DNA from 2 places in the Ferdinandcohnia jepli genome. Region 2 is predicted to be linked to the other one. Evidence: riboswitches for the same ligand, from Rfam matches in the RefSeq annotation. Region 2 holds a riboswitch; the other holds the start of a gene.
The links. Region 2 has a riboswitch for FMN ahead of ribD (bifunctional diaminohydroxyphosphoribosylaminopyrimidine deaminase/5-amino-6-(5-phosphoribosylamino)uracil reductase RibD). Riboswitches for the same ligand answer to the same signal wherever they lie in the genome.

Region 1: linked by a shared signal. The riboswitch ahead of AB3M96_RS18275 (ECF transporter S component) and the one ahead of ribD (bifunctional diaminohydroxyphosphoribosylaminopyrimidine deaminase/5-amino-6-(5-phosphoribosylamino)uracil reductase RibD) in region 2 are both predicted to bind FMN.

The regions. Positions count from the first base shown of each region.
Region 1 is NZ_JBFOKR010000018.1:743-16,489, forward strand. It holds gene ybaK (Cys-tRNA(Pro) deacylase) at 1-33, opposite strand, end outside; gene AB3M96_RS18235 (nuclear transport factor 2 family protein) at 58-435, opposite strand; gene AB3M96_RS18240 (NUDIX domain-containing protein) at 454-903, opposite strand; gene AB3M96_RS18245 (YfiT family bacillithiol transferase) at 921-1,445, opposite strand; gene AB3M96_RS18250 (DUF3231 family protein) at 1,555-2,571, opposite strand; gene AB3M96_RS18255 (GNAT family N-acetyltransferase) at 2,691-3,218, opposite strand; gene AB3M96_RS18260 (TolB family protein) at 3,361-4,539, shown strand; gene AB3M96_RS18265 (secondary thiamine-phosphate synthase enzyme YjbQ) at 4,630-5,025, opposite strand; gene AB3M96_RS18270 (zinc ribbon domain-containing protein) at 5,037-5,240, opposite strand; gene AB3M96_RS18275 (ECF transporter S component) at 5,393-5,968, opposite strand; FMN riboswitch at 6,130-6,259, opposite strand; gene AB3M96_RS18280 (LLM class flavin-dependent oxidoreductase) at 6,423-7,424, opposite strand; gene AB3M96_RS18285 (MFS transporter) at 7,906-9,099, opposite strand; gene AB3M96_RS18290 (sensor domain-containing protein) at 9,328-11,583, opposite strand; gene AB3M96_RS18295 (MFS transporter) at 11,817-13,028, opposite strand; gene AB3M96_RS18300 (hypothetical protein) at 13,058-13,585, opposite strand; gene AB3M96_RS18305 (aromatic acid exporter family protein) at 14,026-15,090, shown strand; gene AB3M96_RS18310 (GNAT family N-acetyltransferase) at 15,146-15,613, opposite strand.
Region 2 is NZ_JBFOKR010000010.1:89,495-105,241, forward strand. It holds gene AB3M96_RS12260 (pyrimidine-nucleoside phosphorylase) at 1-187, shown strand, start outside; gene AB3M96_RS12265 (D-alanyl-D-alanine carboxypeptidase family protein) at 725-1,888, shown strand; gene spoIIAA (anti-sigma F factor antagonist) at 2,261-2,611, shown strand; gene spoIIAB (anti-sigma F factor) at 2,613-3,053, shown strand; gene sigF (RNA polymerase sporulation sigma factor SigF) at 3,066-3,824, shown strand; gene AB3M96_RS12285 (stage V sporulation protein AA) at 4,395-5,015, shown strand; gene AB3M96_RS12290 (stage V sporulation protein AB) at 5,005-5,424, shown strand; gene spoVAC (stage V sporulation protein AC) at 5,449-5,907, shown strand; gene spoVAD (stage V sporulation protein AD) at 5,926-6,942, shown strand; gene spoVAE (stage V sporulation protein AE) at 6,946-7,296, shown strand; gene spoVAEA (stage V sporulation protein SpoVABEA) at 7,303-7,908, shown strand; gene AB3M96_RS12315 (spore germination protein) at 7,949-9,340, shown strand; gene lysA (diaminopimelate decarboxylase) at 9,498-10,817, shown strand; gene AB3M96_RS12325 (DUF1002 domain-containing protein) at 10,855-11,724, opposite strand; gene AB3M96_RS12330 (peptidylprolyl isomerase) at 11,921-12,355, shown strand; FMN riboswitch at 12,667-12,810, shown strand; gene ribD (bifunctional diaminohydroxyphosphoribosylaminopyrimidine deaminase/5-amino-6-(5-phosphoribosylamino)uracil reductase RibD) at 12,990-14,078, shown strand; gene ribE (riboflavin synthase) at 14,094-14,750, shown strand; gene AB3M96_RS12345 (bifunctional 3,4-dihydroxy-2-butanone-4-phosphate synthase/GTP cyclohydrolase II) at 14,781-15,747, shown strand, end outside.

The DNA of each region.
Region 1 (15,747 bases), on a different contig from region 2:
TATCCGCATCGCATTTGTTTTACCTTGTGCCATTGTAACCTCCTGCTTAATAAAAGCCTATTTCTCTAATTCTATATATTCTCTTAGTAACTTCCATCCATCTTGTTCATTACGGATAATAAACATACATTTAGCTGGATGTGGTTCACCATTAACTATATTCTTTTCTGTTCCTAGTACCACGTATTCTTTTCCATTCATACGAGGAGAATAAGTTTCTAATTCGAAACTTTTATGTGCTTCTTCATACTGACTAAGTACACCGTCTAAATCATATGAGTAATCATATTGGTCAGGTTTTATTAAACTAGAATGTGCCCAATAACCTATAAAATCTTTTGACATTAGATTTCGAATTTCATCCCCATTTTTAGTGTGAAACGCTCTGTTCCACGCTTCAAAATATGTATCTAAAAAGTTTTGTAATTGTTCCATTATTTTCTTCCTTTCAATCTAAGGTTTCCCGACATTTTTGTCTTTTTCTAATTTATGAGCATATTGAATAAAATAAGCTATATTCCCATCCCCTGCCATTTCCGGATGAGATGCATCAAGCAAGTGATTTTCACTTATGTTTAGCCATACCAAAACACCCTCATTTGTTACGTTCCCAATAGGAAGCCGATGTTCACTCTCATTCAAGACAAAATAGTAGACATCTATTTTCTTTTCCAAATCGTAAGAAATAGTTATAACATATCCAGAAGATTTTATATTAATAGGAAGAAAGCCGGTTTCTTCTTCTAATTCCCTTATCATAGCTTGATAGGAATTCTCACCTTGTTCAACCTTTCCGCCAACTCCATTGTATAATCCTTGGTACGGTTCCTTTTTTCTGTGTAGTAATAAGACATTCTTCATTTCTATATCAAAAACTAACCCGACAACATAGTGCTTCATCATGTTTGCTCCTCTTGGTGCTATTTGTCCCATCCCATCCGTTTACAAAGACTCGTGATTTGAGCAAGATGGTGATTTCCATGCCATGCATACATTCCGATATTTTTAGCTAATGTTGTTTGGCCAGATTCAGGATGGATAAATGTTTTTTGTAGTTCTTCATTTGTTAGGTTTCGTAAGAGTTTTACAAAACGTGTATGAACAGTTTCTAACATCGTAAGAGAAACTTCGATTGGAAGTATGTAATCTGATAACTCTGCCCATTTCGATTCATCGTATGGTTTTATAAGTGGGTTATCTTCAGTTAATGCCCATTTGAAACGAATATATGCATTCATATGGCTATCAGGTACATGATGTACAACCTGGCGAATAGTCCAGCCACCGTTCCGGTAAGGAGTATCCAACTGCTTGTCAGTTAAATTTTTAACAGCGGTTCTAATGGATGCGGGTAAAGCTTCAATATCATTGATCCATTGCCCAATTATTATATTACTTAATTCACCTTCAAATTGAAAAGTACCGATTGGATATCTTTCATCCATCTTATTTCCCCCTTTTTCTAAAATTTGGATATATTATACATTCTTCAAACACATTAATATTCCCTTTAAAAATAAAAAAGTAACGCTACACTAAACTAGCGTTACTTGGTTAATACGGAGCATCTTTCCCTTTACTTAAGGTCCTGCGATCACTAGATAATGGTGGCTGCTCCAACCAGCCTTTTTCTATCATTAAATTCGCTCCATCTTCAGCAAATTTTAATAATTCACCTGTAAGAGTTACATAATGTTTTCCAATATCTCGTCTTGAGGTTACGCTTAATGCAGTACCATAAAATGCAATCGCAATTTGAGTTGAAAGTTGTACTTGATACATCAAAAATTTATCAGAAAATGGAGAAGTAGTTGAATTGGTCACTAAAGATTGCCATGAAATTGGAGAAATTAATTTTTCTTCACGAAAGATTGTATCAAATACCTCAATATGTTTATTTGATATTTCCATCCCACGATTTATGTATTGTCGAACCTTTCTTGACTTAGCAACCTGACAAAACCCAACTTTTAATGCTACGTGGAGATTCATTTTATTCATATTAAATGTGATATCTCCGACTTCAATAGCAGTTAAGGGCCGTCTCTCACCAAACCAACCGGTTAGAAAACTTTGTTCTTTTACAAAATCAGATTTTATTGGTGGTGTTAAAATTGGTGGACGAGTAAAAAGTCCTTTTGTAAGTAATGTGTCTAGTGTTAACTCAAATAGATTTGTTGTTTCTTGGTTACAGCGAATGTAGTACTTTCTAAGGTCTGAACGAATCGATGTACTTAGAGAAAGTGAATATCCTGTTAACCCTTGCAAGGTCATTATGTACATATAGTATAGATAAAAAGTATCTTGAAACAAGCGTGGTGCTTTTGGGTCGTAGTCTTTTTCTGTAAAACCATGTGGGATTGGATACTCTTCTCCTTTGAAGAAGTCTTCAATCGCTTTCACATGTCCTTCTGAGTATTTCAAAGCCTTTTCATAAACGTCGATAATATCTCGATCTTCGATATGTTCCAGTGCATATTTAATAAAGCAAATACTCATCGTATCAAACATATATTGAGTCCAAAGCGACGACATTTCTGAAGCGCATAATTTAATACTTTCCCTATCCATTACAGTCCTCCTGTCGATGATATCATTAGATTTACCATTTTTCTTACAGATATTCTCTTATGCTTACTAATAAAATAGAAAAAACTCGGAGTTCACCGAGTCATCAGATTAAATCTCCATTATTCTCTCAGTAAGGAGTATACATTCACGTCATGTGATGCTCCACCTTGCATCATGTAACTGCGGAGTATGCCTTCCTTTTGAAAACCTATCTTTTCTAAAACATGGTTGGAATTTGAATTCTCGATATATACAACAGCACCAATACGGTTCAACCCTAGGTTAGAAAATCCATATTGAACAACTTTATGTATGGCCTCTGTTGCATATCCATTTCCCCAAAAAGAGGGATGTAATTCATATCCAAGCTCGGATCTTCTATGCTGTAGTGACAATAAATTAAAACCGATTGTACCTATTATTCCACTATTCCCTCTTAGCTCTATCCCCCATCTTATTCCTCGTTTTTCTTGATAATTTTTTTCAAATAAGCTAACTAGTTGTTCTGCCTGGGAGATGCTAGTGAATGGGTCTTGTCCGTAGTATTTTGTAACATCTGGATTTGAAAAACAGGCAAAGATATTACCTGCATCCTCTTTCGTAATCTCTCGTAAAATTAGCCTTTCAGTTTCTAAAATTGGAAACAATGATTCTCCCCCTTATTGATTCTTTACGTCACATTTTACCATGAATTTTCACAATATTAGTAAAAACATTAGGTTATGTACACATATTCTAGAATTTAAGAAAGACATTATAGATAATAACATCAAAATGGAGGGGTTTTGCTTGTTACGAATTTTACTTGTTATAAGCTTATTATGTGTAATTTTCCCTTTTCAGACAGGTGCAGCAGAGCAGGAGGATGTGTTGGCAAGCTTTATTCGAAAAAGTGATTTGTGGCTTCTCCAAAATAATAAGGAGATTCAAATTACATCAACTAAAAATGTGTATTCAAAGCCGACTTGGTCTCACGATGGTAAATGGCTTTTATATCAGGTTATGACACCTTCTGAGTTTGAAGCGAATAAACAGCAAGTTGAATTGTGGGTGTATGAAGTGGAGTCTGGTGAAAAAAAGAAGATATTTTATGATGGTTATGCTCCTTCGTGGTCACCGGTAAAAAATATTGTAGCTTTTAATGCTAGTGGAATCTTAAATATCTCGGACTCTTCAAGATTTTATAACATAGCAACAGGTGTTCATTCATATACCTGGTTACCTGATGGTAGTGGATTTTTATTATCAACCTCGGGTGTAATACGTCCAGACGGATGGTCCAGTGCTATCATTTATACGAAGAAAGTAAGCAGTAATTATAAGGATGTTCAATTATATGGAGGGGTGGATCATTTTTTTACACTCCCAAGAGAGATTGGCACAACAAAAGATAATCAATTAATCGCTGTATATGCGGAACAATTCGCATACTCCCCTAGTAAGAAATGGATTTCATTTGTTGTATCCCCAACTGCTTCTTGGTCAATGGACAGCAATATGCTTTGTGTGATCTCGAGTGACGGCAAGCAGTTTGAAGTTGTAGATGAAATTGTATTTGAAGTGGGTGAACCTAAGTGGGCACCTACCTCTGATACAATTGCCTTTATTGCAGGACATGGGCGGATTGTTTTTGGATTCAAAAATAAGGATTTAAAGATTCGCGATATGCCTGCATCTGGAACGCTTACACCTGAAGAGTATGCTGACTTAGACTTTGACTGGGTGAATGACAATGTATTTGTTTCATCACGCATTAAGGAACAAGAATGGAATAACGACTTTAAGAAACATCCGTTACCTTCTCTTTTTTCCATCGATATAAAAAATAATAAACAAATGAAAATAACAGAACCACCAATAAAGTATGGAGACTATAGTCCTCAATATATAAAATCATTGAATAAGATCATTTGGTTACGGGGACATCAATTCTTAATGAAAACAGAGATTTATGGGTGGCGAACCTAGATGGGTCGAGGGCGAAAGAATGGATTAAAGATGTAGAAGCAATCGTGTTTTATGAGAACTGAAAAGGCGATTCCATTAAGTGGAGTCGCCTTATATCATTTTTATATAAAACGAACGGTTTCTTGGTCCATCAAACTCGCAAAAATAGATTCCTTGCCATGTGCCCAGGAGTAATTTTCGATCTGAAATGATCACGTGTTGAGAAGCTCCAACGGTACTTGCTTTCATGTGAGCAGCAGTGTTTCCTTCCATATGTCGATCTAATTTATGTGACCACGGATACACCTCATCAAAGCGGCGTAACATATCGCGTTTAACATCTGGATCTGCATTTTCATTTATTGTGATACCAGCCGTTGTATGTGGGCAATATACAATAACTCCACCGCTAACAATGCCTGACTCATCTACAAATCTCTGCACAATTTCAGTAATATCAATCATTTCATCCCGTTTATTTGTTTGAAGTGCAAATTTCTTTAACATCGTACTTATCCTTATCCGAAAAACAGGTCTAAAATATTTGACGCTGTTGAAGAGTTCTTGTTATAAAACTCAGAGTAACCACATTTTTTACAAAATACGACCGTGAACTTATTATGTTGTAGGTCAAGCATTTTAGAAATTCCTGAACCAGTCATTGCAACATCCTTTGTACCAGCGTCTCTACTCCCACATTTCACACAGCCCTTTTCATTCATAAAATAACCCCTCCAGTTTGTTTTCTTTCTAGTATTTACATACGAATGAAATAATAAAATGTTTCAATGTTTTTATATAATTGCACGCTGATTCGTCTGTTGTAAGACATACAAAAAGGGCAGGTCGAGTTTCGACCGTACCCTTCTGTAATTTATTGTGCAGTTGCTTGTTTTGTTATCCATGTTTGTAATCTTATATATAAAAGCATAAACAGTACTGCTACGATAATTCCTTTTAATAGATTAAAAGGCAAAATGGCACTAACAACTATTTGACGAGTTTCAACTGCAGACATCGCAGGAAGTTCTAGGAAAAAGTTGAATGCAGGTAAAACCACGTAATAGTTTAAGATACTCATAGTAACTGCCATAACAACTGTTCCGCTAATTAAACCGAGTGTCATGCCTTTTTTCGTTTTAAATAGTTTGTAAATGTAATAGGTTGTTAGTACAAAGATTGACCCAGCAATAAAATTGGCCATATGACCAATTGGTACCCCTGTTTCACTTCCTGTAAATGCATAATCAATCAGATTCTTAAACAACTCGACTAATACTCCAGCCAAAGGTCCGAAAATTAATGCCGCTAGCAATGCTGGAACATCACTAAAATCAATCATTAAAAAGTTTGGAAATGGCGGTATTGGGAAATTTAGTAGCATCAATATGTAGGATATACTACTTAGCATCCCGATTGTTACAAAAGCTCGTAAAGATATTTTCTTCATGTTTGTTCCTCTCCTCTTTTGTCGATCCACCTCAAAAGAAGAAAGGTTCAGCAATAAGACATGCCGACAATAAATAATCCCCCAAGAATACTATTCCTGAGGGAGATTAAAAGGCACGCTTAATAAACGTTCGACACTGCTAATTTTGAACGTCGCAGAACCTCCATCTTCTCCCATCCAGACTTTACTGTCGGCTTTGGAATCGCACCAAATCCTGCCTTGCGGCTCGCGGGCTTAGAGATTACTCTCATCACCGCCGGTCGGGAATTTCACCACGCCCCGAAGATAGATCATATTTAATTACAGTTACATTATATCAGTATTGCATCCATCTGTGAATCATTATGCACATCTAAAGTTCGAACGATTTGTGAAATAATTAACAAACTAGCTGATGCGATAGAGATTGATGGACCAAAAAAGGTCCATCCACATTTGGAAAGGACCTTTAAGTTTATTTACCATCAACGACATCTTTTAATATTTGATAAGATCGTTTTTGCTTTTCAGGATCAAAAATATAAGACACAGCCATTAATTCATCCACGTTATATTTTTCTTGGAAGTTTGTTAATTGTTCACGAATCGAATCTTTACTTCCTAGTAATGTAACACTGGACATGGAACTTGCCATTTCTTTTTCGGCGGCGTTCCAAATTCCGTCCATTGTTTCAACAGGTGGACGTAATGGAGATTGTGTACCCCGCACGACATTCAAGAAGAATTGTTGCATGGTGGTAATTTCTTTTTGAGCTTCTTCATCAGTATCGGTTGCTATTACATTTAGACATACCATCATATACGGAGAACTTAGGTACTCAGATGGTTGGAATCTGCTACGATAAATTGAAATTGCTTCAGACATATAACGTGGTGCAAAATGAGAAGCAAAAACATATGGTAAACCTAGTTTAGCTGCCAAGTAAGCTGAGTCTGTTGAAGAACCAAGAATGTAAATTGGAACATTTGTATCAACACCAGGATATGCCTTTACATAGCTTTGACGTTCAAGCGGCCCGAAATAAGTAAGCAATGCGTTTACGTCATCAGGGAATGTGTATACTGAATCGTTTTGTGCTCGTCGTAATGCACTAGCAGTCATCATATCAGTTCCGGGTGCACGACCAAGTCCTAAGTCTAGTCGATTCGGATAAATAGTTGCCATTGTCCCAAACTGTTCAGCTACAACTAGTGGTGAATGATTTGGAAGCATCACCCCACCTGAACCTACTCTAATTGATTCTGTATTCTCTAATGTATGTTTAATTAAAATGGATGTAGCTGAACTCACAAGTGTTGGTGAATTGTGATGTTCTGCAATCCAGTAACGAGTGTATCCCATTTTCTCTGTTGCTTGTGCAAGTTCTACCATTGAATCAATGGCACCTTTTGCATCCTCTCCCTCACGAATTGGTGCGAGGTTTAAGACTGAAACTGGTATATTTATATTTGCCATTTTATTTGTCCTTTCTAAAAAAGAGTTATTACTATAGTATCAATTGCAAACTAGAAAACAAACTGAAATGCTTAGGGCCTGATTTGTTAGTATTAATATTTAATTGGCTCTGACAAATTGTACTCCTCCCCATTATATTGTTTACTAAACACAATTATAGAAAACACTAAGTGCAAGAATATCGTATACAATGGAGAGTACAATGGCGTCGTCTGATCAATATCGTATTGAACAAGATCCCTTAGGGGGGATTATGGTTCCGAAAAAGAAGTACTATGGAGCTCAAACAACGTGCACTTGATCTTACCCTATTGGGTTACAGCCACAAGTGATGTGCAGATAGTCTGCGTTATTTTAGGATTGGTTGAAGTGGGTATTGGTGTACTGGTCGTAAATCAATCCATACAAAAAGGTACATTTAAACGCTACCACAAACCAAATGGATTATAAGCAAAAAGCCTACCCAAAAGGTAGGCTTTGTTTATTGATGAAGAACTCGGAATTTATTACTTTTAACCAGCATCCAAACCAGGAAAGCCAGTGATACTGCTCCTAAATAGGCAAAGCCAATCGTTACAGAAACTCTTGTTGCAATTAATCCAAAGCCAAGACCGATGCTTAATGTAATCCCTCTTTCAAGTAGAGATTGAACAGATTCAACAGTTGCTCTTATCGTAGAATCGGTTCGATGATGTACATACCCAGTGATAACTGGATCAATCACTCCACTAGCTAAGAAAATAATAACAATTACAATCATCCCTAATGGACCGGGGAACATGGCTGTAAGGAAAAGACCGGCAGTAATAATGAATAATACACCTATAATAATCTGACCAGCACTGTATTTCTCTAAGAATCGGGAAGCTAGTAAGTTCCCTGGTATTTTGACTAAAGAAAGTATGGCAGAAAAAACACCAAAGAATAACAGTGAAAAACCAATTTCATCTAAATATAGCTGCCAAAACTCATCAAGATACGTAATACATGCTGAGATACCCATTGCCTGAATGACAATTAAAATTAGTTTAGGATGACTTTTAAAAAATGCAAATGAACTAATTAGGTAAGCTTTTACCCCAATATGATTAGAACTAACTAGAAGGTCCCTTTGTTTACTTTGAGGTTCACGCAATCTCAATGTAAATAAAAACGCCAGAAATAGACTACTTGCCGATAATATATAGTTAAATTCGAGACCAAACCATCTGGCTATCACGCTTCCTGAAAGTGCAGCTATAATAGACCCAATCAAATCGATAGCGTTCATTCGTCCAACTATCTTCTCAAAAGATTTCTCTTCTTTTCTTTCTAATAGAGAATCGTATAGTAATGCATTCAAAGCACCACTTACACAAGCTCCAGCTATACCAGCAAGTCCGACCGCAAGTGCAAAGGACCAGAAAGAATGCGCAAACAGTAAAATAATCATCTCAAGCAAGGAAAACAAACCGCCAATAACGATTAGTATTTTCCTTCCAAATCGATCTGCAAGCACACCTGTAGGAATTTCTGATAAGACAATGACTGCAGCATAAATGATTTCACAGTAAACAACCATTAAGACTGTCATTCCCCTGTCCTGCCAAAAAAGCCTTTCAATAACATAAGCTGGAATTAAGTTGTGAAAAAAAACAATTAGATAAAGTATCATAACATTTTTACGAACGTCCATTTTATCTTACTCCTTTATTCTACTTCGATTAGAAAGAGGTAAAGGTGGCGGACGTATCGTATAAACCGCATATTAACAAGGAGGTCTTACACAGTTCATAATGGGTCTCTCCCTTTTTTTGATTTTATTATGTAAATAATACCATTTATTTAATTTTTAGAGTACTAAAATCTCGCCAGACAAAATAAGGCGAGATTTCTCTATACCTTTACTATGAAAAATTCTGCTTTAACTAATTCTTCCTGTCAAAAGCTTCTCAATTTCAACTGCTGACAAAGGTGGGCTATAATAAAAGCCTTGTCCGAATTTGCAACCATTATCAGCTAAAAATTCTATCTGATGCTTATTTTCTATTCCTTCTGCGACGAGTTCAACGTTAAGGTTTTCTCCAATTTCTATCATGCTCTTAACAAGTGAAGTTGTATTGGCATTTATAAAAAGATCACTAATGAAATAGCGGTCAATTTTCACAAAATCAATTGGTAAATTACTTAACAAACTTAAAGAAGAATAACCTGTACCAAAATCATCTATTGATATGGTAACCCCTAGGTCTTTCAGTTGTTTAATGGTCATAGCGGATTTTATTCTATTTTGCATAACACTTTCTGTTATTTCTAGCCCAAGGTATTCTGCAGGTAGGCAATGTTTATTTAAGGTATGCTCAACTAAATCAACAAAATGTCGATCCTCAAATTGAATAGGAGATACGTTCACAGCAACTTTAATTTGTATACCTGCTTCTAGCCAAATCCGATTTTGTATACATGCTTCATTTAAGATCCATTCGCCTAAAGTAATAATTAAACCACACTCTTCAACAATCGGAATAAATTCTGCAGGAGAGACCATTCCTAACTCAGGGTGTTTCCATCTAACTAAAGCTTCCACTTCATATATGACTGAGGTTTCTAATATTACTTTTGGTTGGTATTCAAGATAAAATTCACGATTATCTAGAGCATTTCGTAAGTCTTGTTCCAATTTTATTTTTCGGTTGAGTATATCCCCTTGTTCATGTAAAAAGAATTGATAATTATTTTTTCCCCTTTTCTTTGCTAAGTACATAGCTGTATCAGCCTTTGATAAAAGTGTTTCTTTATCATTGCCGTCCATCGGAAAAATACTTATTCCGATACTTGGGGTTGTATACTGTTGTTGGTTTTGTATGGAAAACGGATGTGAAAAAGACTCTAGGATACGCTCGGAAATCTCTCGGATAATTGTTTCATCAACATTTTCTAATAAAATTGCAAATTCATCGCCACCTTGTCTTGAAACAAGGTCACCCTTACGTACACTTCCTGACAATCTCCCTGAAACTTGTTTTAATAATTGATCACCCGCCTCATGCCCCATTGAATCATTAATAAACTTAAAACGATCTAAATCAATATACATTATTGCAAGTTCTTGTTTATCACGACTAGAGCGTGCTATAGCTTTTTCAAGGTATTCATTAAACATATGACGGTTTGGTAAACTTGTTAAGGCATCATGATACGCCATAAATTTTATGCTTTTCTCATATTCCTTTTTGGCACTTATGTCATTTGCTACAACCATGATGGCAGGCTCACCATTGTACATTATTTCATTACCTGCTATCTCTAGATGAATGATTTTCCCATCTGTCCGGACAATTTTATATTCAGTATAGTTGTCCACTGTCTTGTTCTTGTAAATTTCATTACTTCGAACAACTACTTTTTCTTTCGAAGATGGATGAACAAAATTATAAATCGATTGCCCAACTAATTCATCTGGATTTACCAGACCAAGAGCTTTTATTGTAGCAGGGTTTGCATAAACTATTTTTTCATGTTGATGTATTAGAATTAAATTCGGTGATAATTCTACAACATTTCGATATCGGTTTTCACTTTCCTCTAACATAGACTCTGCTTTTTTTCGTTCAGTAATATCAACGACAACACCATTTATTTTAACAACTTCATTTTTAGCGTTAGAAACGGGGGTTCCTGAAAAATATACCCATACAATTTTCCCATATTTTGAAACGAACCGTATCTCAGTATTATAGGGCTTTCCGGAAAGAGCATCTTCGTAAAACTCTAAGGATTTTTGACGATCGTCTGGGTGTATAATACTGATCCAAAATGAGTAATTTTCATAAAACTCCACTGTTGTATAACCAATCAATTTTTCAATTCCCTTTGAGACGAAAATCCTTTGGTTAACAATATCATTCGACCAAATCGTAGCATCGACGGAATCAAAAATTTCTTGTAAATTTTCTTTTTGTACTTCTAATTCCTTTTTACTTGCTTTAAGTTCATTATAGTAAAACCTTGATTTTTGAAATTGGCCTGCTAAAAACCACGAAAGAATAATGGAAAGTATTCCAATTACTAAGCTTACTAAAAAATACAAATTACGTCCTTCGCTATAAATATGGATGATTAGCCACATGCATATAATAAATAAAGGTAATGTAACACTAATTCTTCTAATAAATTTCATATTTTCTCCTATAAACTAATTATAAAAAATTCATCTAGCTATTTTCTTACCTTCCCCATTGTAGCTATTAAATATAAGATTAGATATCGCCTTTGATTCCTATTACAATAGGAGTTTATTCCTAAAAAATAAAACTGATTTAATGAACAATGTTTTAGCTTAATATATAAAAAACCAAACCGATATCGGTTTGATTTAGAAATAAACTATTAAAATGTTAGTAAAAGATTATTCTAAGCCGTAAGATCTTTTTCGCTTCCAGAAGCCTTACTTCTCCATTTTATCGGAGTTATCGTCCCCAGTAACGCGACGATACTACTCGCTATTAATAAACCGGTTAATCCGTTAAACGCTGCAGCTGTTAGTAATCCAAATACAATCAAGTCAAATGCTGAATCAAGCACAGATAATAAAGATAATGTTGTTGCTCGAATGTCAGAAGGTATTAAGTCGTTTTTCAGTTGCGAATAAATGGGTCCCCTTATTGATTGACCTAGCCTTAGGACAAAAAAGGCACCAATTACAATCCAGATAGATTCACCGTAAATGGCTGATAAAAATAGGCCAAGTGCAGCGAGACCACCAGTTACACTCATCAAAAACTTGCGAGAAAAATGTTCTGTAAACCAACCAACAGATTGGGATGTAAAAAAGCCAAGTAACGCAGCAAGAGCATAAAGAACTCCTATCATTACAACAGGCAGGCCTGCATTCGTAAAAATCGGTTGATTAAAAGCTTCGTATACCGAGTCGGCGGCTATAAAAACAAGTGTAAAATTGACAAATAAAAGTAGTAGAATTGGAGCTTTTCGAATAGCTGTTATTCCAGATACCACTTGTGTAAAAGGATTATCCCGATATGCACCGCTATTTGCTGGGCTTTTTATAAGGAATATTAAGAATAACTCCACTAATTGAAATACAAGACCAATGATAATAAGGAAAATAAATTGTTCATTTTGTAAGTCTCCAGCAAGATAGGCTCCTACTAGAACTGCAAGAATCATAGATACAAAACCAGCAGATTGTATCTTCCCCATTGCACGGTCCATTCTATGGTGGTCATTGTCTTCCTTAAGTGATTCGTAAATGAGAGCCTCGTCTGCTCCAGAGAAAAAAGTAACAGAAAATCCATTTAACGCACTAAATAGAAAGAACATCCATTTGTCGTAAGCGAAGATTAGTAAAGTGATGCTGAGTATTTTTATAATAACACCAATGAAAAATGATGTTTTTGCACCAAATCGATCTGCAACAACACCACCCGGAACTTCACCGAGCAGTACTGCCCCACTCCAGAAAAGCTGTAGAACTAAGATATGAGTAGGTTCGAGTCCCCTCTCTAAATAAAACAGAGTCAATACAGGTGCTATGAAATTCATTGTGCCAAAAAATCTAATCCAAAACATGACTCGGATATTATGGATAGAAATCTGTTTGTTCATGGCTGCTCCTAAATGTGCTAAATTATAGTTTAATTTCTGCTATCAACAATATTTCCTTCTTTATCAAGAAACTGTATTCCTTTTTCGTCGAACACCTCTACACTTGGTTGATGAAAGAACCAAATTTTGATTCCCTTCTCGTTAAGAGGGATTAAAATAGCATCTTTCGACCCTAGTTTTACACCTGCAATGTCCCCTTTAGCAATTCCGATAAAATATTCATTATCATTACCAGTAAAATCTCCGGTTTCACTTCCTTCAATTGGGGCAACTCCAACTTGATCAAGTGATAACCATCCATGTCGATTTTTTTGAAACCGGGCCATTGCTATATAATCTTTTGGATTTTCCAGTTGTGTATAATAAACGACATATGAGTATTCCTGTTCTTCGATAATTTTAATGACCTCTTGTACTTCCAAAGAAGTAAATTCCGAGTTTTGTAACGCTTCTTCTACCGTAGAATAGGAATTTTCCATTTTATAATTCTCCAAATATATGATTACGACGACAACTGCAACGACAACACCAATCAGTGTGTATTTTAGTTTTTTCATTTGTTTCCCTCTTCCTGAGTATAGAGTTTATGTAAAGTTTAATTGGTAATTAAAAGATAATGTCTAATTTAACATTCAATATCAATATCTATTTTCCTTCTTTTTTTGCTAGATGCATTCTGCAAAAACACAATCAACTAATTAATAGTATTATAATTAGAGAAACGAATTTACGGAGGAGATTTTCCATATGAAAGTCAACAATATCTTCAAACACTAGACCAAGACTCAAAAATTTGGTTTCCATTCGGACGGTATATAGGCCAATAGGCGCTATAAGCATATACATACAACAAAAATTACATCTGTAGTTGACCAAGATACAGGAGAAATTCGTTATTCTATAGACATTTTCATAAATGATTCAATGTCTTTCTGAGATTTAGTAAACAGGTACACTGGATATACTAATGAAATTAAGTAAGTAATGAGGTTTTATAATGAGTATTAAAAATTTTGTTGGCGGGAGAATTATTAAGACTGGTATATCAGTCTTTGTAACAGCATTTATATGCCATCTTCTAAATTGGCCAGCTATGTTTGCTGTAATTACTGCCATTGTAACAATTGAGCCGACTGCATCAGATTCTATACGAAAGGCATTTGTCCGTTTCCCTGCCTCTGCTATTGGAGCAGGCTTTGCTGTTCTTTTTACATTTTTGTTTGGGGACAGTCCCTATTCGTATGCTCTCGTGTCGCTCTTCACAATTATCATTTGTCATAAGCTTAAGTTTCACGACGGCATGCTTGTTGCAACTCTAACTGGGGTAGCAATGATCTCAACCGTCAATGATCATTACACATCATCTTTCTTCATTAGATTAGGGACGACCACTACGGGACTTATTGTTTCTTCCTTGGTCAATATAGTTGTCATGCCGCCAAACTACTTAGACAGCATTAAAAATAAAATTTTTGCGATTTATAAAGATGCGGTCACACTCCTTTATAAAAGGATTTGTGAGATCGTTGATACACATAAGGATAGTAACGAACTTCGACAGGAGTTTCAAACCGTTCTAAAGGATATAGAGAAAACGGAAACGCTATTTACGTATCAAAAAGAGGAATGGAAATTCCATCGGTTCAAAAGAAACGAAGCACGAAAGCTTTATTATGAATATAAAAAGTTTACGATTTTGCGGCAAATTTCCAATCATCTAGGAAATCTCATTTATCTTCCGACCCACCATTTTTCGTTAGATTGTGAAAAGGGCAACTATATCCTTTCTAGTATGCAGTCGCTTAAAACGTCTTTGTGTAGTGAAACTTTTTCAATCGATGAGATAAATAACGAAGATATTCGCAAGTTAACGGAATGGTTCTCTGATCAAAGAGAAGAAAATAATAATGGAGGTAACAACCACCACATTACACCGGAAACAGCGATTATGTATGAGCTACTGTCAATTTTTGATTTAATTGATGAATTAAAAGAGGTTCAGAAAAAAGAGTTTAGAGGATATAAAGATAAAGTGAAGATTAACACTAGTTCTTCGATATAAGTGAGTAAGACGCTAGATATGTACTAGCGTCTATTATTATCGAGTTAACTGTTTCCTATAAATAGTAACTCATAATAATTAATTCACCTTTTGGACCCATCCTTCGTTCGCCCTCATCAATATACCCACACTTCTTGTACAGGCTTTGCGCTGCAAAGTTTTTCAAATTGACTGCTAGTACAATTTCATTGATATCACTAAAATGTTCTCTCACAAAGGTAGGTAAGAGTTCTAATGATTTTTTCGCATGAGCTTTTCCTAGATGACGAAAATCAGTTGAAAAAGCTCTTACTAAGATTGCTTTCTCATTGTTTGAATAAGGCTTTACCCCTTCATTTCTATGTAGTACAAAAAATGTAACAAGTGTATTGTTTTCCATTGCGAGTATAGAATAACGACTAGGATCTTCTTTTTCTAGGAGGACTGCATCTTTTGGAGTGCAAGTATAACGTAGTTGCTCTTCCGTTAACTGATATTGTTCTATTTTACTTTCAAACGATTTATTGTATCGTATCAGTTCCATGAAGAATTCCTCTTTCTTACTTTTGGATTTGATTGATGGTTTACATAATTAAATTATGGTTAATAGAGAGTTGTTTTGAAAAATTTTCCCTAGATTAATAGACTTTAGTTTTTATAATCTTTTGATATGTAAAG
Region 2 (15,747 bases):
TGATTTAGCAGTAGGACTAGTACTTCGTAAAAAAATAGGTGACAAGGTTTCTAAAGGAGAAAGTTTGGTGACAATTCATAGTAACTTTGAAAATGTAGAAGAGATTAAAGATAAATTAGCTTCAAGTATTAAAATCTCTTCACAACAAGTTACGCCACCGCAATTGATTTTAGATAAAATTATGTAAGCTGAGAGCCGAGGGGATTTTGACCCTCGGTTTTTTATAAGGATATAAGCATAAATTTGTGATAGTTCTTACACAAGTACGGAGACACTCTTTATACCCACGTATTTTCGAACTAGCTAAACCATAAAACGCAAGAAGTACCTTACGCACACGTTCTGCTAAACCATAGTACGCAAGCGGCACCTTGCGGGCACGTTTAACGATTTTCTTCAAAACCATAGTACGCAAGCTCCACCGTACGCACATGTTCTTCGAATTTCTGCCAGTCCATAATACGCAAAAAGCACCTTACGCACACGTTTATAGATATTCCCCTAAACCGTAGTACACCAGCTGTTCCTAACAACACACGATTTCCAATTCTTCGCTAAAGCATCACGCAAGCCTCCCTATTGCACAAATGTCCAATATTTAGAAATATCCAAAAACCTCTCCTACGCACATGTTTTCTCCTCGCCGGGTTTTCATTTTTATTTTTTGTATAATTTTTGTTTAGTTGGTAAAAATGGGAAAGTATAAAGAATGGAGGGTTTGGAGATGAAACGCTTTTTTATTAGTTTGTTAATAATGGCTGTCCTGTTTTCTGTTAGTAGTCCCTTTGCATCAGCTCAAGAGGGAACAGTTGAGTTAGCAGATAATGCAAAGTCTGCAATCTTAATTGAACGCGATACCGGAGAAATACTTTACGATAAAAACAGTAATGAAAAGCTACCACCTGCAAGTATGACCAAAATTATGACAATGCTTATTATTATGGAAGCACTTGATAAAGGTAGTATCTCCTATTCTGAAAAAGTTCGTACAAGTGAGCATGCCGCTTCAATGGGAGGTTCTCAGATATTCCTTGAACCAGGTGAAGAAATGACAGTTGAAGAAATGCTTAAAGGAATTGCAATTGGATCTGGTAACGATGCTTCTGTTGCAATGGCTGAGAAAATTGCTGGATCTGAAGAAGCTTTCGTTGAAATGATGAATAAAAAAGTAAAAGACCTAGGATTGAAGAATACGTTATTTCAAAATCCAACCGGTCTCCCTGCAGAAAATCATTACAGCACAGCTTATGATATGGCAATCATGGCAAAGGAATTATTAAAATACGAAGGAATCACAAAATTTACTGGAAAATATGAAGATTATTTACGACAAGATTCCGATAATAAATTCTGGCTTGTGAATACAAATCGTTTAGTTAAGTTTTATCCTGGAGTGGACGGTCTTAAAACAGGGTTTACTACAGAGGCTAAATATTGCTTAACTGCCACTGCAGAAAAGGATGGTATGCGTTTGATTTCCGTTGTTTTTGGAGCACCTACCCCAAAAGACCGGAATAAACAAGTTACAAAAATGCTCGACTATGGATTCAGTCAATACAAAACACACCCTTTATACGAACGTAATCAGGCTGTTTCAAGCGTGAAAGTCAGTAAGGGAACTAAGAAAACAGTAAAAATCGTAACTTCTGAGACAATTTCTCTTTTAACTAAAAAAGGTGAAAAAATCGATGATGTAAAAAAAGAGATAGTGGTAGCAGAACATATAAATGCACCAATTAAAAAAGGTGATGAAATTGGGAAGTTAGTCATTAAAAAGGATGGCAAAGTTCTAAGTGAAAGTAATCTTGTCGCTGGTGAAGATATAGGTGCGGCTAGCTGGTGGAAGTTATTTAAGCGAACAGTCGGCTCTTTTACAAAGTCGCCTTAATCTTTGTATATATTGTTAATGTCTAGCTCCAGCGCCTAGCCAGTTTTCAACTATGAAAATGCTTCTGCGACTATCTTGCGCAAAGCTTTGCTTTAAACAGCGAGAGGTCGCTTCACCCCTCCTGCGGCGGCAACACTAAGGAATCCTTCGTGAGCATAAGCCTCGCAGAAAAATTGCTTTAGCAATTTTTAGAGCCTCCTCGTCGGGGTTCCGACGCACAAGACGTGGCGGTTTTTAGTAGATGATCCTTTTTCAAGGCGTTTGCGCTTTTCTTATTTTTTTGCCGAATATGCACTAGTTTTGTCACAAGGAAGGATTCTTGTGCATCTATATCGAAAAACTCACTATACGATTTTAAGGAGGCATAGTAGAGTGAGTCTTGGTATTGAACTAGAGGTAAAGCATAATGTGTTATGCATTCGGCTAACTGGTGAGCTTGATCATCACACAGCTGAAGAATTACGACTTAAGGTCACAAATGTTATTGAGAGTAACCCAATTAATCACATCCTATTGAATCTTGAAAAGCTATCGTTTATGGATAGTTCTGGTTTGGGAGTCATATTAGGAAGATATAAGCAAATAAAGAATCTTGGCGGAGAAATGGTAGTGTGTTCAATTTCTCCTTCTGTTGAACGTCTCTTTGAGATGTCAGGGCTATTTAAAATTATGCGTTTAGAGCGTGATGAGACATTTGCGCTTCAGACATTGGGGGTGGCATAACATGAAAAATGAAATGCACCTTCAATTTTCAGCATTAAGCCAAAACGAATCGTTTGCACGTGTAGCAGTAGCTGCTTTTATTACGCAACTGGATCCTACTCTTGATGAGATAACCGAAATTAAGACAGTTGTTTCCGAAGCTGTTACGAACTCAATTATCCATGGGTATGAGAGTGACCCTAGTGGAATTGTTTATATTTCATGCAAGATTGAGGAAAGTACTGTGTATATCACGATTAGAGACGAAGGTATTGGCATAACAAATGTTGATGAAGCCAGACAACCGTTGTATACAACGAAGCCAGAACTCGAAAGATCAGGGATGGGCTTTACAATTATGGAGAATTTCATGGATGAATTTGAAATTGAAACAGGCTCAGCTAGAGGTACAACATTGCGTTTAACCAAGCATTTATCAAAGAGTAAAGCGTTATGCAATTAAGGAGACTTGCCAATGGATGTGGAGGTCAAGAACAACAAAAGTGAAACGTATCTAAAGGATAATGAAGTTAAAAACTTAATTAAATTAAGTCAAGAAGGCCATCAAGATGCTAGAGACTTAATTGTTCAAAAGAATATGAGGCTCGTTTGGTCTGTTGTACAACGATTTTTAAATCGTGGCTATGAGCCGGATGATCTGTTTCAAATAGGATGTATTGGACTTCTTAAGTCCGTCGACAAATTCGACCTATCGTATGATGTGAAATTCTCCACGTATGCTGTACCAATGATTATTGGGGAAATTCAAAGATTTATACGAGATGACGGAACGGTAAAGGTAAGTCGATCTCTTAAAGAAACAGGGAACAAGATTCGTAAAGCGAAGGACGAATTATCGAAACGATTAGGTAGGATTCCTACGATTGTGGAGATTGCCGAATTCTTAGAGATTACTCCTGAGGATGTTGTACTGGCTCAGGAAGCTAGTAGAGCACCTTCGTCTATTCATGAAACGGTGTATGAAAATGATGGGGACCCCATTACGTTATTAGACCAAATTGCGGACAATAATGAAACAAAATGGTTTGATAAGATAGCATTAAAAGAAGCAATTCGTGAATTAGATGAGCGAGAACGCTTAATTGTCTTTCTTCGTTATTATAAGGACCAGACTCAATCAGAGGTTGCGTCTAGATTAGGTATTTCACAGGTACAGGTATCTAGATTAGAAAAGAAAATATTACAACAAATGAAAGACCGAATGGATGTATAATCCATTCGGTTTTTTCGTTTGTTTAGGAAATTTTATGATGTGGATAACTTGAAAAAAGTTTTCCAAGTCCAGCTCCAGCGCCTAGCCCCTCGAGGTCGCTTCACCCCTCCTGAGGCGGCAACACTAAGGAATGCTTCGTGAGGATAATCCTCGCAGGAAAAAAGCTTTGCTTTTTTTCGAGCCTCCTCGTGGGGGTTCCGACGCACAGGATGTGCTAGTGCCGACGTTGCCACAGGACGTGGCGACTTTAGTCGGCCAGCGCTTGTCGGACTTGCACAGGACAAGGAATGCTCCGGCAGCATAAGCATCGCACGAAGAAAATGCAAAGCATTTTCGAGGATGTGCTGACATCGACGTTCGTCACAGGACGTGGCGGCTTTTAGTCGATGTTCCTTTTTCCAAGGCGCTTGCGCTTCTGTACATTAATCGTTAATAATTAAGTTTTTCAATCATCTTTAAACTTTACTTTTTCATGTGGTAATTAATGGAGTTTGACCCACTATCGCATTAGAACAAGAAGAAATAACATACTACATATATAAGGAAAACAATGTGTAGGGTGTGAAGGTGATGGAAAAAACAATCTATGTTAGACTGCGCCATCGCGTACAGGTTAAACCCGATGCAACAGTTACTATTGGTCATATTGCTCAATTAAGTACAACTGAACAAACGGCTGAGATTATAAAAAAGCTTGTGGTCCATCATGTAACAAAGAAAGATAAAAATATTGTCGTTATCGATGCGATGAAAGTAATTGATCATATTAGAAAACAATTTCCTGATTCAGACATTCAAACAGTTGGACCAGCTCAGACAATAGTAGAAATCGTTATAAAGAAAGGGAAGTACTCAGCTGCATTATTTGTGGCTGTTTGGTTTTTATTATTCGTGGGTGCAGCATTAACTATGATGAACTTTCATGAGGATGTTTCAATGAGAGAAGTGCATCAACGAATTTACACAATGATAACGGGAGAAGAAGTGTCCAAGCCTTTGCTTTTACAAATACCTTATTCAATTGGTTTAGGTCTAGGGATGATTTTATTTTTTAATCATTTCTTCCGGAAAAGAATTAATGAAGAACCAAGTCCACTAGAGGTTGAGATGTTCAATTATCAACAAGATCTAGATAATTACTTAATTATGACCGAAAACAAAGAAAGTATGAAACATATCGATGACAATTAAAATTTTATTTATTGTCTTTATTGGATTATCTAGTGGACTTGCTGTAGGTTCTGGATTTGTAGCATTTTTAACGGTTTTGGGAATTATTCCGCGGCTAACACAATTAACAAAAACAATGAAGTTTATTCATTTTTATGAATGGAGTGTTGTTCTAGGCGCTGTTACGGGTGGGTGGTTCACGCTTAATCTTAAGAGCTTTGATTTGTGGGAATATCTATTACTTCCAATTGGGCTGGCAAGTGGGATTTTCGTTGGAATGCTTGCTGCTGCTCTTACGGAGGTATTGAATGTTTTTCCCATATTAGCCAAACGAATTGGCATAGCAAATAAAATTGTTATTTTAGTCATGGCGATTGTATTTGGAAAAATTGCTGGTTCATTATTTCAATGGATTTACTTTGTAAAGTAACTTACATCAAGGAGAGGTTTAAAGATGGCTAAAAAGAAGATTAAGGATGATTATAAAAATAGTATTAAAAAATTCCAGCCAAAACCTAAATATTTGATTAATTGTTTGAAGGCATTTCTTGTTGGTGGAGCAATTTGTTGTATTGGACAGGGTATCCAGAATTTCTATATTTCGGTTTTTAATTTTTCACAACAAGATGCAGGTAACCCAACAGTAGCCACTTTAATACTTATTTCATCCTTGTTAACAGGGTTCGGACTATATGACAAGCTTGGACAATTTGCAGGTGCGGGGTCAGCGGTGCCTGTTACAGGATTTGCAAATTCAATGACTAGTGCTGCTATGGAATATAAAAGTGAAGGTATTGTTTTAGGTATTGCTACAAATATGTTTAAACTTGCTGGTAGTGTTATTGTTTTTGGAGCAGTATCAGCATATATAGTTGGGGTTATTCGATACTTGTTTAACCTCACCGTATCCTGATGAAAGGGAGTGAACAGGATGAAACTAGTCGGAAAGCAAACATGGGTTTTTCAAAATGAAATCTACTTAAACTCAACTGGAACAGCTGTTGGACCAAAAGAGTCTGATGGACCTCTAGGAAACGCTTTTGATATTAGACATAAAGACTTGCATTGTGGTGAAGATAGTTGGGAATTTGCCGAAAGAAGGTTGATGGAGCAATCCATTGAAGCTTGTCTTGAAAAAGTTAACTTAACAAATGAGGATATAGATTTATTTCTAGCAGGGGATTTATTAAACCAAAATGTAACAACTAACTATGTAGCAAGGCAAAATAAAATTCCACTTTTATGTATGTTTGGTGCTTGCTCAACTTCAATGGAGACTCTAGCAGTTGGCTCTGCATTAGTTGACGGTGGATTTGCAAACCGGATTTTAGCATCCACAAGCAGTCATAATGCTACTGCTGAACGTCAATTTAGATATCCAACAGAATATGGTGGTCAAAAGCCAGATTCTGCAACATATACGGCCACTGGCGCAGGAACAGCATTGGTTAGTAAAGAAAAAGGTCCTATACGAATTACGTCAGCAACGATTGGAAAAGTTGCAGATCTGGGAATAACCAATCCTTTTGATATGGGTTCTGCAATGGCCCCCGCAGCAGCTGATACTATTGTTCAGCATTTTAAAGACCTCAATATCAACCAGGATGAATACGACTTAATTGTAACAGGTGATTTATCAGGAGTGGGGAGTCCGATTGTTAAGGAGTTACTAAAAGACGAAGGCTACGACTTGGGTAATAAACATAATGATTGTGGACTTATGCTGTATCGCTCAGATCAAGATGTTTTTGCTGGTGGAAGTGGATGTGCATGTTCAGCAATTGTTGGATATGGACATCTATATAAAGAACTTTTAAGCGGAAATTTAAAAAAGATTATGATTGTTGCTACAGGCGCATTGTTAAGTCCTACAATGATTCAACAAAAGGAGTCAATTCCTACAATCGCACATGGTGTTGTGTTGGAACATGTACAAGGTGGTGAGTAAGCTATGGAATATTTATATGCATTCTTAGTGGGTGGATTAATTTGTATCATCGGACAACTCTTATTAGATTTTGCAAAATTAACTCCGGCACATGTAATGAGTATATTTGTTGTATCAGGTGCAGTGCTTGATGGATTTGATTTATACGACAATTTAATAAGGTTTGCTGGAGCTGGAGCTACTGTTCCAATAACAAGTTTTGGCCATTCTCTTTTGCATGGAGCAATGCAAAGTGCAAAAGACCATGGTTTTATTGGAATAGCTATGGGAATCTTTGAGCTTACTTCTGCTGGAATATCTTCTGCTATACTGTTTTCATTTTTAGTAGCGTTGATATTCAGACCGAGAGGGTAATGGTAGATGGAGTTGACTAGAAGAAAAGTAATTCTAGTAACAGATGGTGATGAATATGCACTAAAGACAATTGAATACGTGGCGAAGGAAGTAGGAGGTCGCTGTATTTCAAAATCTATGGGTAACCCAACAACACTAACTGGCGAACAGATTGTAGAGTTAATTTTACAGGCACCTAATGACCCTGTTTTTGTAATGTTTGATGATAGTGGGTACCTTGGAGAAGGTGCAGGTGAGAGGGCTCTTAAATATGTTGCAAAACATAACCAAATTGAAGTGCTTGGAATCATAGCGGTTGCTTCAAAAACTCACCAGACAGAGTGGTCGAGGGTAGATATAAGCATTGACCGAGATGGAAACCTTACTCAGTATGGTGTAGATAAAAGTGGAATAGCGGAATATGATATTGGTCGCATAAATGGTGATACAGTATACTGCCTTGATGAACTAAATGTACCAATAATTGTAGGAATCGGGGATATTGGTAAAATGGCCAGAAAGGACGATATTCGTAGAGGCGCTCCCATTACAAAACAAGCAGTAGAGTTAATATTAGAAAGGAGTGGTTACAATCGTACAAAGTCAAAAAACGAAGACTCCAATCTCTCCTGATATAATAAAAAATAAAGACTTTTTTGAAAAACGTATTGGTATGGGGACAGGTAGTTTTGATATTGGTGTTAGAAGAATTAGAGTTCTAAATAAGGAAGTACACATCTATTTTTTAAACGGCCTGTGTGATACAACATTTATAATTCAACTCCTCAAGGAGCTAGTGAATGTAAATGATAAGGAAAAAAACTCTAATCAAGCTATGCAAATTATTGAGAATCGTTTAGTACATCAACAAGTAAGCCCAGTAAAAAATTTAGATGAGTCAGTAGATAAATTACTTTCAGGACTTATAATTATATTTGTTGAAGGTGAAGATTCCGGCATTTCAGTTGATGTAAGGAGTTATCCAGGAAGACAACCCGAAGAACCAGATACTGAAAAAGTGATTCGTGGCGCGAGAGACGGATACACAGAGAATTTAATAGTAAATACAGCACTTACCCGGAGAAGAATTCGTGATGAGAGATTACGAACAGAAATTCTCCAAGTAGGAGAACGTTCAAAGACGGATATTTGTATATCTTACATTAAAGATGTAGCAGATCCGGGCCTTGTCGACGTTATACGTAACGAATTAAATGCAATTAATACAGATGGCTTGACGATGGCTGATAAAACAATTGAAGAATTTATTGTAAAGCAGGGTTTCAATCCTTATCCCCTTGTTAGATATACAGAGAGACCCGATGTGGCAGCTAACCATTTATTAGAAGGTCACGTTGTTATTATGGTTGATACATCACCAAGTGTAATTATAACCCCAGTAACAATGTTTCATCATGTACAACATGCCGAAGAATACCGTCAAGCACCAGCAGTAGGTACACTACTACGCTGGACAAGGTTTATAGGAATTTTGGCTTCAATCTTTCTGCTTCCTTTATGGTTTCTAATGGTGTTAGAGCCAAATATAATACCGCAAGCAATAGATTATATTGGACCTAATAAAGAATCAAATATTCCTGTAGTAGTACAAATATTTCTAGCTGATGCAGGAATTGAATTTTTGCGAATGGCTGCAATCCATACACCAACTCCTTTATCTACTGCTATGGGTCTTATAGCAGCAGCATTAATTGGACAAATTGCCATAGATGTTGGATTATTTGTTCCGGAGGTTATTTTGTATGTTGCTATCGCTGCAATTGGAACTTTTGCAACGCCTAGCTATGAGTTGAGTGCAGCAAATAAAATAGCAAGATTATTCCTTTTAATCGTCGTTGCGATCTTTAAGGTCCCTGGTTTTGTGGTAGGTTGTACAGTATATTTCTTGCTATTGGCTAGGATTCGCTCTTTAAATACCCCGTATTTGTGGCCATTTTTACCATTCAATCCAAAAGCGTTTTGGCAAATAATTGTCCGTACTTCTGTTCCAGGTGCAAAACTGCGACCAAGCATTGTACATCCTCAAAACCCACATAAACAATAGGGGTTGCACGTCTAAAAACGTTGTGTTAATGTATTTTTAATATAGCACAGCATTAAAGAAAAGACAGCTGATGACTATGTGTTGTTAGTTGTCTTTTTCATTTTCTGCAATTGCTCTAAATCGTAAAATTTATTTGTACAGTGGAATGAGGGATTGGATGTATTTACATGGGACTAGCAAAATAAATGATAAAAACCACTTAGAAATTGGTGGAGTAGATACAGTAGAATTAGGAATGAAATATGGTACTCCGCTGTATGTATATGATGTTGCACTTATCAGGGAACGAGCAAGGGGTTTTCGTGATACCTTCAAAAGACTAAATATTAATGCGCAAGTAGCATATGCCAGTAAAGCTTTTTCAACAGTAGCTATGATTCAGTTAGTTGAAGAAGAGGGCCTTTCCTTAGATGTGGTTTCCGGTGGAGAATTATTTACTGCGATTCAAGCGGGTTTTCCATCAGAACGAATCCATTTTCATGGAAACAATAAAAGCTATGAAGAGCTTGATATGGCAATTAAAAACAAAATTGGTTGTATTGTTGTTGACAATTTTTATGAAATCTCATTATTAGAACAGGTCTGTATTGAGAATGACACAACAGTTCCAATCTTACTACGCGTAACACCAGGTATTGAAGCACACACGCATGATTATATCTTAACTGGCCAAGAAGATTCTAAATTCGGGTTTGGCCTAGAGAATGGTCAAGCTGATGCAGCAGTTGAACAGGTGTTACATTCAAAATACCTAAATTTATTGGGAATCCATAGCCATATTGGTTCGCAAATATTTGAAACAACAGGTTTTGTTGTAGCAGCTGGTAAGATGTTCGCAAAGATGAAGGATTGGAAGGAGCAATTTGGTTTTATACCGACTGTCTTGAATCTTGGAGGCGGCTTTGGTATCAGATATACCAACGAAGATTCTCCACTTCCTGTTCAAAGCTACGTTGAAGAAATTATCGCAGAAGTGAAAAAACAGGCTGATGAACTCGGAATTGGCATACCAGAAATATGGATAGAACCCGGCCGGTCGCTCGTTGGTGATGCAGGAACAACCATTTATTCTGTTGGTTCAAGAAAAGAGGTTCCTAATATTCGCCAATATCTTGCTATTGATGGTGGAATGACTGATAACATTCGCCCAGCATTATACCAGGCAAAATACGAAGCTGTACTAGCAAATAGAGTTTCTGATCCTGTTGAAGAAACAGTATCTATAGCAGGTAAATGCTGTGAATCAGGTGATATGTTAATTTGGGATTTACCTTTACCAAAAGCGAATTCTAATGATATGCTGGCTGTTTTCTGTACAGGAGCTTACGGCTACTCCATGTCTAATAATTATAATCGGATTCCTAGACCTGCTGTAGTATTTGTTGAAAACGGGGATGAACAATTAGTTGTCCAACGTGAAAGCTACGAAGACTTAGTACGCCTAGATATACCGTTAAAGAGTAAAGTTATTGATTAAAAAAGCGAAGAGAAAAGCTCTCTTCGCTTTTTATTATTTACTTAAACAGATTTTTAATCGCATCTATTAAACTAACAAAAAACTCCTTTAGTTTATCTAAAAATCCTTGGCCTTCTTCTGATTCCAAGAAGTTAGTGAGCTTTTCTTTTGCAAGATTTAATTGTTCACCAACTTGATTCCAGTCAATGTTTAAATCAATTAACTTATTAAATAGATCCATTAGGCGTTGTATGTCTTCATCTGAGAGGTTAATTCCTAATTCGTTTGCTGCATTTATAATAATAGTTCTGAGTTCTTCATCATTCTCAGGTGCGTTTTTTGCAATTTCATCTTTGATTTTTGCCATTAGGTTAGCGGCATCTTCTGCACCAAATTTTTCGCTTAATTTTGTTGTTTCTACCATTTCTTCATTTGCAACTTGCTTTACATCTTCCGGAATTGCTTGGTCTGATGATATTTCATAGGCTTTAATAATACCAGTCAACGCAGCTGTCCCAGAGACATTACCAGGGGCAGTCACATAAATTGTGGCATCTTTAACGCCGGCTGTAATTAATGCATTTGCATACATTTCCTCAGTTATGAGTTTAATTTGCTCTGTTATTGTTACGTCTAGACCAGTGCCTTCCTCTTCAATTGTGATCGAAGCAGATGATAAAGCTTTGTTACCGATTCTAGCTTTCGGAATGTATTGTCCAAGATATTGATGTTCTTCCTCGTTTGTTACGTAAACGATTTGTGGATCTTCAGGAGCTTTCATTTCTTCGAGAATGGCTTGTTTCTGCTCTTCAGTTAAGTCCTCTCCTAAAGTAATTATGACATCACCTGGTGCTGCATCTGCGAGTGTGATTGCCGGAAATAGCAGTGTGAACACGAGTACGAATGAAAGCAATGACCTATATTTCAAATTTGTTACCTCCTTTAAATTTAAAGACAAGTTAATCAGTAATCATACATATTATACAATAATTTTTACCAAATATATCTATTTACTTTCGATTTAGGAAAAATGGCCCCTCTCAAATTGGATTATTGAAAACAGTTATAGTAAAATTAAAACCGTTCAATACATATTGACGAAAAGAAATGGACGGAGGTTTCAAATGAAAAAAGCTAGCATTGAGTTTGAAAACGGAGAAAAAATAGTAGCGCAATTATTTCCAGAAGACGCTCCAGGAACTGTAGCAAATTTTGAAAAGCTTGCGAATGAAGGTTTCTATAATGGATTAACATTTCATAGAGTAATACCTGGATTTGTTGCTCAAGGAGGTTGCCCAAGAGGTAACGGAACTGGTGGTCCTGGTTATACAATTAAGTGTGAAACTGAAGGTAATCCACATAAGCATATTGCTGGAGCACTATCTATGGCACATGCAGGAAAAGATACTGGTGGTAGCCAGTTCTTTATCGTTCATGAACCACAACCTCACCTTGATGGTGTACACACTGTTTTCGGTCAGGTTATCGAAGGATTAGATTCAATTTACCGTATACGTCAAGGCGATGTAATGAAAGAAGTTAAAGTATACGAAGAGTAAGAAAGAGTTTTAAGCTAAGACACAACTGGTTAATTTCTTGTTGTGTCTTTTTTCTTGTCTTATAATAAGCAAGAGGTGAACGTTGAAATGAAAAAAAGAAATTGGGGTTTATTTGGCCTATTAGGCTTGATGGCAATTGGCTGGGGTATTATCTACTGGGTATTTATCGTAAATTAAATAACATTTTTACTACATAAATATGTACAATAAATGCCATAGTTGTTTATCCTTTGTATTTAAATGAGTAAATTACCACAAAATAATATTATATTGTGCTATACTGTTTTCAATTACAGTAATAAATTAATAATGTATTCCTTCGGGGTCGGGTGAAATTCCCAACCGGCGGTGATGAACAGTCGTTCTAAGCCCGTGACCCATTCTATAGTTTTTAGAATGGTGGACTTGGTGAGAATCCAGGGCCGACAGTATAGTCTGGATGGGAGAAGGATAGGTAGTGTTGGTATGCTGAAAATTGCAATTCGTACCGTTTATTTGGTATGGAAAAAAGCACATCACTATTTTATTTGAGACTTTAAAAGACCCTGGAATCTTATTTCCTAGGTCTTTTTTGTTTTGTAGATATACATAGCTCCCTATTTACTTACAGATTTGCCATAAAGGAGTGAAGCTTTTGAGAGATCAAGATTATATGAATTTGGCCATTAATGTTGCTAAAGCTGGAGTAGGTCAAACAACTCCAAATCCAGTTGTAGGTGCTGTTGTTGTTAAGGATGGCCGTGTTGTCGGAATTGGTGCACATTTAAAAGCTGGTGAGCCTCATGCTGAGGTACATGCAATACATATGGCCGGACAAAATGCCGAAAATGCAACGATATACGTCACCCTTGAACCTTGTAGTCATCATGGGAAAACACCACCTTGTGCTGATTTGTTAATAAAAAGCAATGTAAAGCGAGTGGTCGTAGCAACTACTGACCCTAATCCTCTAGTGGGAGGCAAAGGGATTAGTAAATTACGAAATGCAGGAATAGAAGTTATGGTTGGTGTTTGTAAAGAACAAGCTGATGAATTAAATAAAGTTTTTTATCATTACTTAGAAAACAAAACACCATTTGTTACTCTAAAATCAGCAACTACCCTTGATGGAAAGATTGCTACAGTAACAGGAGAAAGCCAGTGGATTACCGGTGAAGAGTCAAGACTTGATGTTCATCTTTATAGAAGTACCCATGATGCCATTTTAGTAGGAGTAAATACTGTATTAGCTGATAATCCAAGTTTAACAACAAGACTACCTAATGGAACTGGGAAGAACCCAATTCGAATTATTTTAGACTCCTCACTGCGTACGCCGATAGATGCTACGGTTTTAAATGATGGCCAGGCAGAAACATGGATTATCATAGGTAATGGAGTTAATCCGGAACAAAGGCATCCTTTTACAAATAAAAAGGGAGTAAGAATTCTTCAAGTGAATGAGCACAGGCCAACAATTTCAAGTGTTCTTACTTTACTAGGAGAAGAAGGTATTTCTTCTGTTTTTGTTGAAGGCGGTGCGGAAGTGAACGGAAGCTTTTTAAAAGAGAAGGCAATTAATCAAGTAATAACTTACATTGCTCCTAAACTGATAGGAGGAAAAAATGCTCCAACCTCAGTAGGAGGGAGTGGAATTGAGACCCTTTCAAGTTCTTTGCAGCTTAAGATCAAATCAGTAACTCAACTTGGAGAGGATGTAAAAATCGTATCTGAACCAATCTGATAAGGATGAGAGAATATGTTTACAGGCATTATTGAAGAAATAGGCAAGATTAAAAGGATGAATGGATCTCAAGATGCAATTGAGATTGAAATTAGTGCTAACAAAATACTAAAGGATGTTAACCTCGGAGATAGCATTGCAGTTAATGGTGTTTGTTTAACGGTTACGTCATATACGACAGATGGTTTTACAGTAGACGTTATGCCAGAAACTGTAAAATCAACATCCTTACGTACGTTACATAGAAATCACCCGGTTAACCTTGAGCGAGCAATGGCTGCAAATGGACGTTTTGGTGGTCACTTTATCTCTGGTCACGTGGATGGAATTGGGAAGATAGTTAGAAAAGAAAGAAAGAGCAACGCTGTTTATTATGAAATTGAGGTACCAGAAGAATTACATCAATTTATTATAATGAGGGGATCAATCGCTGTTGATGGTACTAGTCTAACTGTCTTTGGGCTCTCGGATAAAACATTTACTATTTCACTTATACCTCATACGTTATCTGAAACCATACTAAAGGACAAGGGGATAGGTGATATCGTAAATGTCGAATGCGATATGTTAGGAAAATATGTCAATCAATTTATTCAAAGGTCTTTTGAAAATGGAAAAACAAACAAATCATCCATTACAGCGGGTTTCTTAGAAGAACATGGCTTTAAATAAGACCAAGATCCGAAAAAGGGGGAATTCACTATGTTTGACTCAGTTGAAGAAGCAATAGAAGACCTTATGAATGGAAAAGTAGTTATTGTTTGCGATGATGAGGATCGAGAGAATGAGGGAGATTTTATCGCATTAGCAGATCGTGCTACACCAGAGGTTATCAATTTTATGATTACGCATGGCCGTGGATTAGTTTGTGTACCTGTTACTGAACAATTAGCAAATAAACTAGGTCTTGAACCTATGGTAACACACAACACTGACCCGCATGGGACTGCGTTTACAGTAAGCATAGACCATAAAACTACAACAACAGGCATTAGTGCTCATGAGAGATCGGCAACTATAATGGAATTATTAAATCCTGAATCAAAGGCAACAGATTTTAAAAGACCAGGCCACGTATTCCCACTTATTGCAAAGAATGGGGGAGTTCTCCGTAGAGCAGGTCATACTGAAGCTGCCGTAGATTTAGCAAAGCTAAGTGGAGCAGAGCCTGCAGGAGTAATCTGTGAAATTATTAATGAGGATGGGACTATGGCAAGGGTTCCTGAATTACGCAAGATTGCAGATGAGTTCAAACTTAAAATGATTACAATTGAGGACTTAATTCGCTATCGAAATCGCAAGGAGAAGCTTGTTAAAAAAGAAGTTGAGGTTATTCTTCCGACCGAGTATGGGGAATTTCGTGCAGTTGGTTACTCAAATGTAGTTGATGGCAAAGAGCATATAGCATTAATTAAAGGTGACATTAGTCCATCTGAGCCAACTCTTGTTAGAGTGCATTCTGAGTGTTTAACTGGAGATGTTTTTGGTTCACTTAGATGTGACTGTGGACCGCAACTTCATGCTGCATTAACTCAAATAGAAAAAGAAGGCGCAGGAGTTTTATTGTATATGAGGCAAGAAGGCAGGGGCATTGGGCTGCTGAATAAAATGCGTGCTTATAAACTTCAAGAAGAAGGCTATGATACAGTAGAGGCAAATGAGAAGCTTG